One region of the Yersinia canariae genome, then DNA from elsewhere that is predicted to be linked to it. Evidence: predicted binding sites of a transcription regulator. Region 1 holds the regulator's gene; each other region holds the start of a gene.

Region 1 (4,208 bases):
ACAAATGTGGTTGGAACAACGTATTCCAGCCTGGCTTTCCCCCTATTTGGAGCAACAGTCATGATTATCCCCTGGCAGCAAGTCGATAGTGAAACACTGGATAATCTGCTTGAAACCTTTGTGTTACGTGAAGGCACCGATTACGGCGAGCAAGAGCGCTCATTGGCACAAAAAGTCGAAGATGTGCGCCGCCAATTAGTGAGTCGTGAGGCGGTATTAGTGTGGTCTGAACTACACGAAACCATCAATATTATGCCGCGTGGTGCATTTCGTGCCGGGGCAGAAGAGTTGCCATAACCCTCGCGTTGTCGCCACACTCTTCGAGTAAAATCAGAGTGACAAGCTGGACACTTTGCCCTAAAAATAGCCATTAACGATAAAAAAACAGCCAATTTCAGCCTGTCCACTGAGGATCTAACCCCATGGAGTTACAGCTAATATGTCAATTAAACATCCGGTTATAGCCGTTACCGGCTCAAGTGGCGCAGGAACCACGACCACCAGTTTGGCGTTTCGCAAAATTTTCCAGCAATTGAATATTCGCGCGGCACAAATTGAAGGTGACAGTTTCCACCGCTACACTCGCCCGGAAATGGATGCCGCCATCCGTAAAGCGCGGGATCAAGGCCGACATATCAGCTATTTTGGCCCAGAAGCCAATGATTTTGGTCAGTTGGAAGAAAGTGTGTCCCAATACGGTGAGCACGGAACCGGGCGCTCACGTAAGTATTTGCATACCTATGATGAAGCCGTGCCCTATAACCAGATTCCCGGCACATTCACTCCTTGGGAGTCGCTACCCGAGCCGACTGATGTGCTGTTTTATGAAGGCCTGCACGGCGGGGTCGTGACTGAACATCATGATGTCGCGAAACATGTAGATTTGCTGGTTGGCGTAGTCCCCATCGTTAACCTGGAGTGGATTCAGAAATTAGTCCGGGATACCGGCGAGCGCGGCCATTCCCGTGAAGCGGTCATGGATTCCGTGGTGCGCTCCATGGATGACTATATTAACTACATCACCCCCCAGTTCTCGCGCACCCATATTAACTTCCAGCGGGTACCGACCGTCGATACCTCTAACCCATTTGCCGCCAAAGCCATTCCGTCACTGGATGAAAGTTTTGTCGTCATTCATTTCCGGGGTTTGGATCAAATCGATTTTCCCTACTTACTGGCGATGCTACAGGGATCATTTATTTCAAATATCAATACATTGGTAGTCCCAGGCGGGAAGATGGGGCTGGCGATGGAGTTGATTATGGCGCCATTGGTGCAGCAATTGCTGGAAGGGAAAAAAATTGGTTAACACTATCCCAATCCAAAGTCATTGGAGCTGCGGGTAGGCGGCAAGCGAACTCATCCCGATGAGCTTACATAAGTCAGTGATTCGGGTGAGCGAGCACAGCTAACAGCCCCGCAGCTTCAAGGACGAAGGGTTTGCTTAGGCGACTTCGCGGATTTCAAAACTGTGGGTAATGGTCGCCGCTTTGCCCAGCATCAGAGAAACCGAGCAATATTTCTCAGCCGAAAGTTCAACCGCGCGCTCAACAATTTTATCGGTCAAGCCCTTGCCGCTGACAATAAAATGCAAGTTAATTTGCGTAAACAGGCGCGGTGCCTCTTCTCGGCGCTGCGAAGTTAACGTCACTTCGCAATCGCGCACATCGTTACGGCCTTTTTGCAAAATGGAAACAACGTCAATTGCACTACAGCCGCCTGCCGACATTAACAACATTTCCATCGGGCTTGGTGCTTTATCGCCCGCATTCCCATCCATTAAAACTTGATGGCCTGAAGCCGACTCACCCAAAAATGTCAGTCCCTCAACCCACTTTACACGTGCCTGCATAACTCTTGCTCCCGGTTAAATTTTCTGGTTCAGACTACCCTTTCATTTACAAACTGGCAATGTAACCCGATGTTCATCATGCTGAAGCGATACAACACAAGACACTGGCCTCATCCTGTGCTACAAACAGAATCGAAAGTGTTGTTTCTAGAATTAAATAGGGTAGCTTCTCAATACTCAGTGAAGGGTTTCTACCCGGTACGTATCTTGGCTATACCTTTCGGCAGTTGAGCAAATTAATATGCTAAATGAAAGTGTATTTTATAAGCACGCCGTACAGGGAACTCTGAGCCCTGTTAATTAGGCAGCGATAACAACAGAGGATAACAGCGAATGGTTCTCGGCAAGCCACAAACAGACCCGACTCTCGAATGGTTCCTGTCTCATTGCCATATCCACAAATATCCATCGAAAAGTACGCTAATTCACCAAGGTGAAAAGGCCGAAACGCTTTACTACATCGTGAAAGGCTCCGTTGCGGTGCTTATCAAAGATGAAGAAGGTAAAGAGATGATTCTCTCCTATCTAAACCAGGGAGATTTCATCGGCGAGCTTGGATTATTTGAAGAAGGCCAAGAACGTAGTGCCTGGGTTAGAGCAAAAACCGCCTGTGAAGTGGCTGAAATTTCTTACAAAAAATTCCGTCAGTTGATTCAGGTAAATCCAGATATCTTGATGCGCCTGTCTTCACAAATGGCGAATCGCTTACAGATAACATCTGAGAAAGTGGGTAACCTTGCTTTCCTTGATGTCACTGGGCGCATTGCACAAACACTGCTTAATCTGGCAAAACAACCCGATGCCATGACCCACCCAGATGGGATGCAGATAAAGATTACCCGCCAGGAAATTGGTCAAATCGTTGGCTGCTCCCGCGAAACGGTGGGGCGGATACTAAAAATGCTGGAAGATCAAAATCTGATCTCCGCACACGGTAAAACGATTGTCGTTTACGGCACCCGTTAGTTCCCTATAAACCAGTGCCGCTAACCCGGCACTGGTTTTCTTCATCTGTGTGATTAATAAACTCCTGGGGCCTACATGAATTGGCAACGGCTTATTTATCATCCTGAAGTTAACTATGCTCTCCGCCAAACGCTGGTTCTGTGCATACCCGCGGCATTGGGGTTTGCTATTGGCGATTTACGATTGGGGTTGATGTTCTCCCTGATACCCGCTTGCTGTAACATTGCTTCGCTAGATACCCCTCATCAACATTTCTTCCGGCGACTGATTGTCGGCGGGGCTCTCTTTACCTTCAGTAGCTATCTAACTCAACAACTGTTGCTGTGGGATATCCCATTGCCAGTGGTGCTGCTTGGCCTCGCATTAACATTGGGGATAAGTGGTGCCATCAGTCAGCTCAATGGCCGTTTGCTCCCGGCCGCACTGATTGCCGCGATTTTCAGTCTCAGCATGATAGGTCGCGCGCCCATCTGGCAAGCCCCATTGATGTGTGCCGTGGGGACTCTCTGGTACGGCGTATTTACCTGGCTGTGGTTCCGGTTATGTAAGGACCAGCCCATCCGTGAGCCATTGAGCCAGCTTTACCATCTGTTGGCCAATTATTGCGATGCGACATTCCGTTTATTTGGCCAGCGCCGGGAAACGGAAAAGGCAATACCGCAGTTGTTGGATAAACAGCAAGGTATCATGGATGAAATTAATCAACTTTATCAACAATTTAACCTGCTTCCTAACACCACCAAGAAAGAGCAAAAACGGTTACTGACACTATTTCAGATGGCCCTCGATTTGCAAGAACACATCACTGCGGCAATGAATCAGTCAGAAAAAACGCAAGAGCTGATTGAGCAGACACCTATAGAAAAGGTCCTTGAGCGCAATATACAGATTATCTCAACGCAAATGCGCACCATTGCCGATGATATTCTCTACCACCACCGCGCGAAAACCGGCTTTAGCGCCGGTGATGCACTGGTAGAACTGGAAGAGATTGCCCAGCAACATCCTAATAATCCAGTGGCGCAATTTTGCTATTACCATATCAGTCATATTACCCAAATTCTGAGCGACCAGCGCCCGCAGTATGACCGTGATTTGATGTCCAGCCAGATATCCCAACCGTTCTGGCCGGCGCTTGTCGGCTACTTATCTTTTAAATCCAGTGCATTACGTGATGCTGGCCGGATTGGCGTCACCCTGGCTGCTGGCAGTTATATCGGCAACCTGATCCACCTGCCTAAACCTTACTGGATTTTACTCACCATCATGTTGGTGACACAAAACGGCTATAACGCCACGAAGATCCGTATTCATCACCGCGCCCTTGGCACCCTGATAGGGCTGTTACTCGCGGCAGCTTTACTGCACTTTAAAATGCCGGAAGGCACCA
Region 2 (4,208 bases), 1.9 Mb from region 1:
ACCGAACAGTTCAAAGCACACTTGCGCATAGTGCTTCCAGGCCTCAATCACTTCACGGTTTTCCCAGCCGCCTATCTCTTGCATCGCCATCGGCATGTCAAAGTGGAACAGGGTAATAAAGGGCGTAATACCTTGGGCCAACAGTTCGTCTATCACATTGTTATAGAAGGTGACAGCTTCAGGATTAACTGCACCAACACCATTTGGAATCAAGCGCGACCAACTCAGTGATGTACGAAAACTGTTGTGATTCAGTTGCTTGAGTAGCGCAATATCCTGCTGCCAGTGGCGATAGAATGTTGATGTTTCATTCGGGCCAATCTGCTGATGAAAGCGCGACGGTTGACTGGCGTACCAGGCATCCCAAGTCGTAGGGCTTTTGCCACCGTGCAGGCTTTCCCCCTCAGTTTGCAGTGCAGAGCTGGCACTGCCCCACCAGAAGTTATCTGGAAATAGATATTTCATTAATCTGGTCTCTTTATTAATTAGTCGGTATCAATTGCTACGGACGGTATCTGACAGTGATGGGGCGGTGTCCTGGGCTTTTTCCACTTGGGTTTTTAACAACGAACGTTCATAAGCACGCAGGAATGGCAGATATATCACGGCTGAAACCATCATACATATCAAGCACATAACTACAGGGCTAAAGGCCCAGTTTGCCGCCCAAGATGCACCAATCGGAGCCGGTGTTGTCCACGGAGTCAGGGAAACCACTTGAGCCAACCATCCCAATTTAGTTGCGCTATAAGCCAGAATGGCATTGATCATCGGTACGCAGATAAAAGGTATGAACATTATTGGGTTCATAATGATTGGAGCACCAAACAAGATAGGTTCATTAATATTGAAGAAGCTTGGTACTACACCTAATTTACCAATGGTGCGTAAATGAGTGACTTTGCTCCGCAACAACAGGAATGCCAGTGGTAATGTGGAACCTACGCCGCCAATCAGTAAGTAGTGATCCCAAAAACCTTGCAGATAGATATGCGGTAATGTTGCGCCGACAGCTAGTGCGGCCTGGTTTGCAGCCAGATTGGTCATCCAGAAAGGGCTCATGATGCCCGTAACAATCAGTGAACCGTGAATACCAGAGAACCAAAAAATTTGGCACAGCAATACTGACAGTAACATTGCTGGCAAAGAGTCTGATGCAGAAACTAATGGAGCCAGTAAATGCATGATAGCTTCTGGAATGATCATGCCGGTCTGCGATTCAATGAATAAATTGAGAGGATGCAGTGTGGCAATAATGACCAGTACGGGGATCAGGATTTCAAAAGAGCGCGCAACACCGGTTGGCACCTCTTTCGGCAAGCGAATAGTAATATTGTGTTGCTTCAATGCGGCATAAACGCGGGTGGAATAAATAGCGGTAATCAGCGCAGTGAAGATCCCTTGACCAGAAAGATACTGAGTCGAGATTTTGCCGTCGGCAAAGGGGGCAGCAACGAGTAAGAAGGCCATAAATGCCAGTAAGCCAGTCATTACCGGATCGAGATTAAACTGTCGGCCCAGACTGGCACCTACCCCGACTGAAATGAAAAATGTCATGACCCCCATGCTCAGATTGAATGGCAGCATGAGTTGAGCACGATAGGTCTGAGAGAAGTCCAGCCATGACCGGGCGAATCCCATCGTGGTATCAGCCGAGAATGGAGGGAAAATAAACACCAGCATAAATGAGCCGATGATCATGAAAGGCAGTGCTGCGGTAAAGCCATCACGAATAGCAATAACATATTTTTGCTGCCCGAGACGTCCGGCTAACGGAGTAATAGATTGTTCAATAACAGCAACCATCGATTGATAGAGAGAACTCATTTGAACACCTTCTTAGTGGGTCGCGTTAATGAGCGACAGTGCATAGTCCAGGACTTTATCGCCGCGCTGCATTCCGTAATCCATCATATCTATGGACTGAACGGGAATACCGTGAGCAGCGGCCTTTTCTGAGAGCATACCTAACATGTATTTCACTTGCGGCCCGAGCAGAACTACCTGATAGCGTGGAAACTGAGTATCAAATTCAGATACGCCAAAAGCATCAATCTCGACAGGTATTCCTCTTTCCTCGGCAACTGTCCGCATCTTCCTCACCAGCATGCTGGTGGACATACCGGCGGAACAACACAACATAATCTTGAACATCGACAACCATCCTCAAAATATAAAAATCAGTGTGAAAAACAGTTTTGACACTCTATGGAAACCGTTTTCCAATTAGGTAATGCGGTTGTTTCGGCAATGATTGGATATCATACGGAAACCGTTTTCCATCCAAAGAGAATGGAACTGTGATAGCCATCAAAGTCCAGTATATAAAGGGATTATTTATTTGATGAACATCACAGCTTTGGAGTTTGGATAACTATTTTGGATAGTGATGGAAATTCGGTTTCCATGACAAATGGAAACGATTATACTCAGGAAGCTGCAATAGTGGGGCCAGAGCTGTATTTAGGAATGACAGGCAAGGACTAAAGCCTGCCGAGGAGAGAATCATGTCTACAATCAACGATGTATCACGTTTAGCTGGGGTTTCTAAAGCCACAGTATCACGGGTGTTGAGTGGTTCACGTGGCGTTAAGGAAGCTAGCCGCCTGGCCGTGTTAAAAGCGGTCGATGAACTCAATTATCGACCAAATGTTATCGCGCAATCATTATTAAGTCAGTCAACCGGCTGTATTGGCGTTATCTGTGCGCAGGAAAATATAAACCAAACAACCGGTTATCTGTACGCACTTGAAAAACATCTGAGTCAGCATCAAAAGCATCTGTTGTTGCGTTTTGCCAATAACAAAGCTGAAGTTATGCAGGCTCTGGATGAGTTGACCTGCGGTTTGTGTGATGACGTGCTGATCATTGGTGCTCGTTTTCCGCTCAATCTCGCGGACGACAGTATTATTCTGGTTGATTGTATGGATGTTGATGCTACCAACAGTATCCATTTCGATCATGCTTTTGCCGCCGAAACCGCCTGTAATTATTTAATAAAACAGGGCAGAAGAAAAATTGCCTTAATAAATCCGGATACCAGCGGGTATGTGGACGAAGTGCTCTTAGGCTATAAGCGAGCACTGGAAAATAACTTTTTACCTTTCAATCGTGACCTGATTTTTATGGATTCCACCTCTTCATCGGTTGCGTTGCAAGTGCTGCTTAATAGCAGTGCGACACTCAATTTTAATGCCTTACTGGTCGCTGATGAGCGGGAAGCACAAAGTGTTATTCCACAGCTCCAGGCATTTAATAAATCCGTTCCTGATGACATTATGGTATTTAGCCTAGCCGGGTCGTTACATTATCCGGGCGTTCCGACAATTCCTGCGATTGAATATTCGATGGATGCGATGGCGGCGAAAATAGTGACATGGCTTAATGAGAAAACCAAAAGTGTGCTGGGATCATATGCGTTACGTGGGGATTTAATTATTCCGGATATGCCCGGTAGGAAATGATTTCTGATTAAAATAGCGCTGTGTCAATCTCAGCGCTAAGCAGAGCTAAAAAAGCAAGCCAGCACTAACATTCAGATTACTCGATATAAAAACAATTAGCGGAACTGTGATAAGACTCCGCTTTTACCCCTCATCTGTGTCTATCATATCTGTTGTCACAAATCTGTAGCAATTGAAAGTCTACCGATTCTTATATCCATCATAATGAGTGTTACGGTTATTTCCGTAACATCGAATGAGAAGGGTATATACCACCAACTGGATGACGGAGCTTGAGATGATAAAAGTAAAGACGGCGTATACCCTGACCTTATTGGCAATACTCCTACCTGCTTCAACCCATGTTATGGCTCAAGATAAAAGCGATAATTATAAGCTTGAACAGGTTTTGGTGATGAGCCGTCACGGTATCCGTGCACCGCTGGTGAATTATGGCGATATGCTTTCCAGTGCAACACCGGATAAATGGCCGCAATGGACCACCCCTGGGGGTTATCTGACGCCAAAAGGCGCAGAACTTGAGGCGATGATGGGTGGGTATTTCCGCGAGTGGTTAGCAGATACTAAATTATTAAAATCAACAGGATGTCCGGCACCCACGACGGTATTTACCTACGCCAACAGCTTGCCAAGAACAATTGATACTGCTCAGCATTTCTTATTTGGTGCTTTCCCCGGCTGTAATGTCCCTGTGGCCCACCAAAAAGAAATCGGCAAGATGGATCCGGTATTTAACCCGATCAT
Region 3 (4,208 bases), 1.9 Mb from region 1:
TTTATGAAAAAAAAACAGTGGGTTGTGATTTTTGGTCAGAGGAACTTTAGAGGAACTAAAGCTAAGTTTGATACTATTCGATCGCTGTATTAATGAATTCGTCTGCCGTAAGAACGCGTCTAACTGTGGTTAATCACCGCTTAGTGTTCACCTCACTTGCGCAAGGTGAACGGTGAAACGCTAACGACCGAAAGAGTTATTCGATCAAATAAGATGCGCTGCTACCTTCACCACAATTTTGCGCAGCGGCGCAATATCCCCCAGAGTCCCCATTGGCCGATGTAACTCGCCGGGGAACAGCAGTGCGATATCACCCGGAGCCAGTGTTAACAACGTTTCGGTACTAATCCCCTCAAACAAGCCGTAATCCCGCTCGGTATCAAAATTCATGGTCGGGCGCTGGCCCTGAGTCGATGGTGACGCGCCAATGACCTCACTGCCTTCCAACAAAATATGAATATCAATGTAATAACGATGCAATTCAGGGGCTTGCTCATACAAGGGTTTGGTCGCGGCAATAATGTGGTTCAGGTAAATTTCACGGCCTTCAATGTCTTGCTCACCTGCGGGCAGATTGGCTAAATCCATCTTACTGATAGCGGCCAGTGTACGGCGGATAGCATCCGGATAAAGTGGGTTATTCACCGCGCTTTTCAATTCATCAAGTATCATAACTATTCCTATATTTCTGCGTATACATCATGCCGGGTGCTTAAGCACAGTGACTGACGTTATTTTCTTGTGCCAGTGCGGCAATGCAGTGCTCAACAACACCGGCAATGTCAGGCGAGATATCGATTGGAATGATGTCCGGCTCACGGGCATCAGGTGCTTCTAGTGTCGCGAACTGGCTCTTTAACAGGCTCTCCGGCATAAAATGCCCAGCCCGCTGCTGCATTCTGTGCAATACCAAATCGTAGTCACCCGTCAGCCACAGAAAGCGAATCCCTTGATTACCTTCACGCAGACGGTCGCGATACTGCTTTTTCAGTGCTGAGCACACTAAAAAACCCACTTCGTTTTTTTGTTGCAGGCTGTACGCCACATCACTTAACCGCTCAAGCCAGGGAGCGCGATCTTGATCATTCAACGGCTGGCCTGATGCCATCTTTTGGATATTGGCGCGAGGATGCAGGTCATCGCCATCAATAAATTTGGCGTAAAGTGCCTGTGCCAGCGCCTGTCCAACACAGGATTTTCCTGTACCGGATACGCCCATAACAATAATGCATTTACCTGACATAATGTTCCTCTGTACCTGACGAGTTATCTAACCAAAGTAATGGGTTACGGGTAGGTGGTAAGGGATTTGGGCAAGAGAACGTAGCTAATACCCCCCGCAGATTCAGTACCAAGATCAAACCGCCACTAACATCCCACCGTCGACAAACAACAGGTGACCATTAACAAAGTCAGATGCTTTGGAAGACAGATATACCGCCGCGCCAATTAACTCTTCCGGGTCACCCCAACGAGCAGCAGGTGTCCGTTTGCACAACCAATCGGTGAAGGCTTTATCATCCACCAGCGCTTTTGTCATATCCGTTTTGAAATAACCCGGTGCGATACCATTGACCTGAATATTGTATCGGGCCAGCTCAACACACATTCCGCGGGTCAACATCTTCACCGCCCCTTTAGATGCGGCATATGGCGTGATAGTGTCGCGGCCTAATTCACTTTGCATTGAGCAAATATTAATAATTTTACCGCGTTGGCGTTTAACCATATAGCGGGAGACCGCTTGTGAAACCAAGAATACTGATTTCTGATTTACCGCGATCACATCGTCCCAATCTTTTTCTGGGAATTCGGTAAAAGCATGGCGGCGCTGAATACCGGCATTGTTAATTAAAATATCAATAGCACCAATGCTACTTTCTATTTGCGCAATAGCATCATTAACAGCATCATGGTCAGTCACATTAAATGCGGCTGCATGAGCAATAAAACCGCTGGCACGTAATTCGGCGACTGCTTTTTCTGCTCGCTCTGCCGTAATATCATTAATTATTATTTCTGCACCAAATTCAGCAAGGCCTTTCGCTAATAGAAATCCAATACCTTGAGCGGACCCAGTAATTAATACTTTGCGGTTTTCTAACGAAAATAAATTCTTCATAGTGAATTCCTGATGGCGCTAATGAAGCGACATATAAAATAAATATAATTGATGGCTGATTAATTTAATAACAACAGCAGTGATAAAATCTAAACTTCCAATAAATATGACTGCTTGAAAACATGTGCTTATCAAACCGTTTTCCGCCTTACTAAACTGTGATGGAGATCACTTTAAATCATGTTACGGCAAGCTGTTACCGCTTACGTGAGCGATATCGCCTTGAGGACAGGAAAATACGACTATTTGTGGGGTCTTTGCCCATTTATGGATGGTGAATCTGGTTAACTTATTGATAATAATATAACTAAATAATAGAAAGCATGATTGTTATTGCATTTTAAACTTGTAACATACTTTTCATTACCGCCGCTAACAGTGCATAATCACTTTATTCATTTCGCACTCTTGTTTCAGGTATATGCCATGAAAAACCAGCGTGTTACGTTACAGGATATCGCGTTACTAGCCGGCGTGACCAAAATGACCGTCAGCCGCTACCTGCGCACGCCGGAAAAAGTGGCTCCCGAAACCGGCGAACGCATTGCCCAAGTCATGGCTGAGGTCAATTACAGTGCTGATTCAGACGGGGAAACTGGCCTCAACCAAAAAAGCCCGAGAATTGGTATCTTAGTGCCTTCCTTTAATAACCAGATTTTCTCCGACTTGCTGGCGGGTATTGAGTCAGTCACGGCCAGCAGTGGCTACCAGACTCTGGTGGTTAACTATAACTACAATAAAGAACGTGAAGAAGAACAGATAGTTAACCTGCTTTCCTGTCAAATTTCCGGATTGATACTCACCGATTCTGAGCATACTTTACGTGCGGATAAGTATCTGAATGCTTCAGAGCTACCAGTAGCGCAAGTGATGGATCTGGAACCACAATTCAACCGCATTACAGTAGGTTTTAATAATTATCAGGCCGCCTACGACATGACGGCGACATTACTGGCGAGTGGAAAACAAAATGTTGTCTATTTTGGTTCCATGTCTGATGTCCGGGATCGCAAACGTTATCAAGGATATAGCCAAGCAATGAGTGATGCAGGTTTTGCGCCACTGCATATTACTCCCAACAAAGTCTCATCAGTCTCTATTGGTGCCGGGATGTTGGCATTGGCACGACAAATGTATCCCCAAGTTGATGCTATTTTCTGTACCAATGACGACATGGCGGTGGGGGTGTTACAAGAATGCTTGAAATTAGGCATTTCGGTGCCAGCGGAAATGGCCATTTCCGGTTTTCATGGGCTGGATATCGGCCAGGCAACCACACCCGTGCTGGCCAGTGTCACCACCCCGCGTTTTGAAATGGGCAAAGTAGCTGCTGAAATCTTGATCAAGAAAATAAAAAAAATCCCGACAATTGAACAGGTTGACTTGCATTATCGCATTTCACTCGGCGGGACTATCTAATATTTCCTCAGTGGCTGAGAGGTATGCTAATCATTCATCACGGCCATTGTTCTGTTCAGTAGCCGTGAATGTTCCTTCCTGATGACCCGCCATAATAATATCCCTGGGGATAACAAATAACGCCAATTCATAACATTTTGATTAAGGCGTTATATCAATCATTAACCCTGACTTGATGAGCTGAAACAATTCAGCTAGATCAATGATAGGTCGATCACGTTACCGGTAACATGTTTTCTTAACATGATTTACAGTGACCTGCATCACAAAATAAAACATTGAAAACAGGTCTCATAACGACATTCGCTGAATGGCTCTGTCATCCGATGATTATCCGTCGCCATTCTGGTTTTTGATTTATTGACCTAATCAGGTACTCGTTATGAAAAACAGCAAACCATCTTCTTTCAAACAGGCTGTATTGATTATTGCCCCAGTAATGGATTATTTGACGGAGAAGTTGGAACAAAATTTCACTGTCCACAAACTTTTTCAGGTTACGGATACTGCTGAGTTTTTTGCAGAACAGGGCAAGAATATTAAAGGTATTGTGACCCGTGGTGATATTGGTGTGACCAACGAAGTGCTGGCGTTATTACCAGAAGTGCAGATTATCTCAATCTTCGGTGTTGGCACGGATGCTGTGGACCTGGACACCACCCGCGAG
Region 4 (4,208 bases), 1.0 Mb from region 1:
AATAACTGTCGTAGCGCTCGACAAAATCGCTCGGGCCTTTTTGCGCGGCAACCATGCGGCCAAAGACTTCTGCCGCTTTACCGTTATCCAACACCGCTTGCAGCTTGGCACGGGCATCAGCGTCATCTTGTGCCAACCCGCCAGACAGCAGCATCTCGACACACAGCGCCATGGTCACTTCCAGCAAGCGCGGATTACGATACTCGCCCGTCAGGAAACGCACCGCTTCGCGCACTTCAACCGCATTACCGGCACTGGAAGCCAAGACCTGATTCATGTCCGTCAACAATGCGGTGGTTTTGCAACCCGCACCATTGGCAACGCCGACAATCGCCTGCGCCAAGTCTTCAGATAGTTGATAAGTCGGCATAAAAGCACCCGACCCCACTTTGACATCCATTACCAGCGCATCCAGCCCTTCAGCCAGTTTTTTAGCCAGAATAGAAGCGGTAATCAGTGGGATGGAGTCCACCGTGGCGGTAATATCGCGGGTGGCATAGAAGCGCTTATCCGCCGGTGCCAGTGAGCTGGTTTGGCCGATGATGGCAACGCCGACATCCTGAATGATTTTACGAAATGCGCTGTCATCAGGAAAAATATCGAAACCGGGAATAGCTTCTAGCTTGTCCAGTGTTCCGCCAGTGTGGCCCAAACCACGGCCCGAAATCATCGGCACGTACCCGCCGCAGGCCGCCACCATTGGGCCGAGCATCAAGGAAGTGACATCACCCACACCGCCGGTGGAGTGTTTGTCCACAATCGGGCCATTGAGGTTTAGACTCTTCCAGTTCAGAACCGAGCCAGAATCGCGCATGGCCATCGTGAGCGCTACCCGTTCTGGCATGCTCATATCATGGAAATAAATGGTCATCGCCAGAGCTGCAATCTGCCCTTCGGAAACCACGTTATCGCGAATCCCATTGATAAAGAAACGAATTTCTTCTTCGCTCAGTGGCTGGCCGTCGCGTTTTTTACGGATAATTTCTTGTGCGAGAAACAAGGTATCCCCCTGCTTATGAAATAAAAGCGGCACAGCGGACAAAATAGCCCGCAGTGCATCTGCTCAGTTCAATGACTGAGATAATGGTTAGTAGCCGGTGCTGTTGCTGTTGCTCTGATGACCCAATGTCGTCAACAAGCTGCCCAACAGACTGGATGCGCCAAAACGGAAGTGGCGAGCATCAGCCCAACCTTCGCCCATCAATTGGTCGGCCAGTTGCAGGAATTGCGCGGCGTCTTCTGCAGTACGTACGCCCCCCGCAGGTTTAAAACCAACGGTTTTCGCCACTCCCAAGTCACGAATAGTGCGCATCATGATGCTGGCACTTTCCAGCGTGGCATTAACCGGCACCTTGCCGGTGGAGGTTTTGATAAAATCAGCCCCGGCTTTGATAGCAATCTCGGAGGCTTGGCGAATCAAATGCTCTTGCTTTAACTCACCGGTTTCAATGATAACTTTCAGCAATACATTGGCATCAGCACAAGCTTCTTTGCACTGTTTCACCAATTCAAAACCGACTTTATCGTTACCGGCCATTAAAGCGCGATAGGGGAAAACGACGTCCACTTCATCCGCACCATAGGCAATCGCAGCCCGGGTTTCAGCCAGCGCAATAGGAATATCATCATTGCCATGAGGGAAATTGGTGACCGTTGCAATGCGGATTTCAGGTGTTCCTTGCTCACGTAATGTTTTACGCGCAATAGGAATAAAGCGAGGATAAATACAGATTGCCGCTGTATTACCGGCAGGACTTTTAGCCTGATGACACAGAGCAATAACCTTATCGTCGGTATCGTCGTCATTCAGGGTGGTTAAATCCATTAAACTCAGCGCGCGTTTGGCATAATCATTTAGATTCGCGCAGGCGGTTAAATCGGTCATAAAACTCTCCAACACTTTTCAGCCCCGGCACCTTGCCAAAACTGAGTATTTATTTATGAGCCGTATAGTTCTAGCTCAATACGTTGGCGAGCGGACTTGGTTCCTTGAAGATAGCCCCTGTATGGGTGGCAATTGAGATCCATCTCACCGCACTAACTTATAGCTCTATTTGAACACGATATCAGCACATGAGATGTGTTCAAATTCACACTAATCAATAGTAACTTGTAACAGATGAAAATTATATGTGATTAAAGTCACAAAATAACCTCATTTATAGCTGACTGACACTATTACGCCCACTTGCATCAAGGATAGCTTATGCGGAGGAATCCGCAGGATTATGGGGCGGAACCATAAAATAATGAGGAGTTAGTCGTGCCTCCTGTTTGAGGACGGACAGCGCACAAGAACCGCAGCATACAGGTAGTATGTGACGGTAATGAGCACTGCCCAGACCAAAATGGCCAATCAAGCTGGCCGAATTACAGGGCGAGGAAGAAACCCGCGATAGTGGCACTCATCAGATTCGACAGAGTCCCTGCTGCAACAGCTTTCAGACCAAAGCGCGCGATATCATGGCGGCGGTTAGGTGCCATGCTACCTAGCCCGCCCAACAAGATGGCGACAGAGGACAAGTTAGCAAAACCACACAGTGCGAAGGAAATAATGGCTTTTGAATGTTCAGAAACTACCTGTAAACCCGCTGCTTTAACTAACTCTTCAGCTTGTAAATATTGACCGAAATTCATAAACGCCACGAACTCATTCACAATGATTTTCTGGCCGATAAAGGAGCCTGCTACCATGGCCTCACTCCACGGAATCCCTATCAGATAAGCAATTGGCGAGAATACCCAGCCCAAAATCAATTCCATAGAGAGTTGCGGATAATCAAACCAGCCGCCAATCCCGCCCAGAATACCATTTAGCAATGCAATCAATGCGATAAAAGCTAATAGCATAGCGCCGACATTAAGTGCTAATTGCAGACCGGAAGCCGCACCCGATGCCGCAGCATCAATGATGTTAGCCGGGCGCTCATCTTCAGCAATCAGAGTGGTAGCATCCACAGTATCGTGCGTTTTTTCAGTTTCTGGCACCATCAATTTAGCGAACAACAACCCGCCGGGAGCCGCCATAAAGGAGGCCGCAATCAGGTATTCCAGCGGCACGCCCATTTGTGCATAACCGGCTAATACTGAACCCGCGACGGAGGCTAAACCGCCACACATTACCGCAAACAATTCAGATTGAGTCATAGTGGCAATATAGGGCCGCACGACCAATGGGGCTTCGGTTTGCCCGACAAAAATATTGGCTGTCGCGGAAAGAGATTCAGTACGCGAAGTTCCCAATAGCTTCTGTAACCCACCACCTAATACTTTAATCACCAATTGCATAACGCCGAGATAATATAAAACGGCGATTAAAGAGGAGAAGAATACAATAACGGGCAATACTCGCAGGGCAAATACAAAACCACCGCCGCCAAAGACTTCAAACATTTTGTCGGAAACCAAGCCGCCAAACATAAATGAAATCCCATCATTGCCGTAAGCAATAACATTCGCGACACCTTCGGACATCCCGCCAAGGATACGGCGTCCCACCGGGACATATAATACCAGCGCACCAATACCCACCTGAATAATAAATGCCCCAACTACAGTGCGGATATTAATCGCCCTAAAATTACTTGAAAGAAGCACGGCTATTAATATCAGTACTGCCATTCCAACTAAACTCATGAGCATGCAGATAATCCTGTTAATGATTTGTATTTGAATAATGTGGGGATGGATTATACCGGCATGATCTGGCTATCAAACAATCTCTGTCACAAATAAACACAACTGAAAGCAAACACAAAGCAGTTAACGTGACCAAAATCACATTAAAATAGCAAAAAGTGAAAGCACGCTAACTATTAGGATGATTTGCATAATGAAATCAAAAGACTATCGCGGGCATTAATCAACTGAGGGTAATTGAAATAAACGTTGGCTATTTTGCAAAAGATGGGCCGCAATCTCTGATGGCGCTTCTTGGCGTAACTCACACAACACCGCAAATACATTCGCGGCTTGCTCTGGCCGATTGGGTTGGCCTTGAAAACCCGCAAGGGGCATATCCGGCGCGTCGGTCTCCAGCAATAGGGCTGAAAGGGGTAATGCCGCCATAACATGTCGAGTTTTCTGCGCCCGTTCATAAGTGATAGTTCCCCCCACACCAATGTAATAACCCAAGCGAATGAATGCCTGTGCTTGGGCTAAACTGCCTGCAAAGCCGTGTACCACACCAGTGCAGGGCAAAGCGACTT

The links. The regulator CRP, encoded in region 1, controls carbon source genes, mostly activating them, when cyclic AMP is high. The targets are predictions, from matches to a motif close to ATGTGANNNNNNTCACAT.
Positions count from the first base shown of each region.
Region 2: F0T03_RS07325 (PTS sugar transporter subunit IIB) is a predicted target of CRP. The motif match lies at 2,340-2,357, and genes of this name have one in related genera.
Region 3: idnO (gluconate 5-dehydrogenase) is a predicted target of CRP. The motif match lies at 2,279-2,296, and genes of this name have one in related genera.
Region 4: deoC (deoxyribose-phosphate aldolase) is a predicted target of CRP. The motif match lies at 2,131-2,148, and genes of this name have one in related genera.

Region 1 covers NZ_CP043727.1:4,391,291-4,395,498, forward strand. Annotated here, with positions in the region: gene F0T03_RS20200 (hydrolase) at 1-64, shown strand, start outside; gene F0T03_RS20205 (YheU family protein) at 61-297, shown strand; gene F0T03_RS20210 (phosphoribulokinase) at 440-1,309, shown strand; gene F0T03_RS20215 (OsmC family protein) at 1,445-1,852, opposite strand; gene crp (cAMP-activated global transcriptional regulator CRP) at 2,186-2,818, shown strand; gene F0T03_RS20225 (YccS/YhfK family putative transporter) at 2,894-4,208, shown strand, end outside.
Region 2 covers NZ_CP043727.1:1,550,633-1,554,840, forward strand. Annotated here, with positions in the region: gene F0T03_RS07315 (glycoside hydrolase family 1 protein) at 1-465, opposite strand, end outside; gene F0T03_RS07320 (PTS sugar transporter subunit IIC) at 496-1,827, opposite strand; gene F0T03_RS07325 (PTS sugar transporter subunit IIB) at 1,840-2,154, opposite strand; gene F0T03_RS07330 (LacI family DNA-binding transcriptional regulator) at 2,508-3,464, shown strand; gene agp (bifunctional glucose-1-phosphatase/inositol phosphatase) at 3,742-4,208, shown strand, end outside.
Region 3 covers NZ_CP043727.1:1,621,285-1,625,492, forward strand. Annotated here, with positions in the region: gene F0T03_RS07635 (NanQ anomerase/TabA/YiaL family protein) at 205-672, opposite strand; gene F0T03_RS07640 (gluconokinase) at 713-1,243, opposite strand; gene idnO (gluconate 5-dehydrogenase) at 1,358-2,122, opposite strand; gene F0T03_RS07650 (substrate-binding domain-containing protein) at 2,549-3,541, shown strand; gene F0T03_RS07655 (2-hydroxyacid dehydrogenase) at 3,924-4,208, shown strand, end outside.
Region 4 covers NZ_CP043727.1:719,188-723,395, reverse strand. Annotated here, with positions in the region: gene deoA (thymidine phosphorylase) at 1-1,000, opposite strand, end outside; gene deoC (deoxyribose-phosphate aldolase) at 1,088-1,885, opposite strand; gene F0T03_RS03425 (NupC/NupG family nucleoside CNT transporter) at 2,371-3,642, opposite strand; gene F0T03_RS03420 (TatD family hydrolase) at 3,859-4,208, opposite strand, start outside.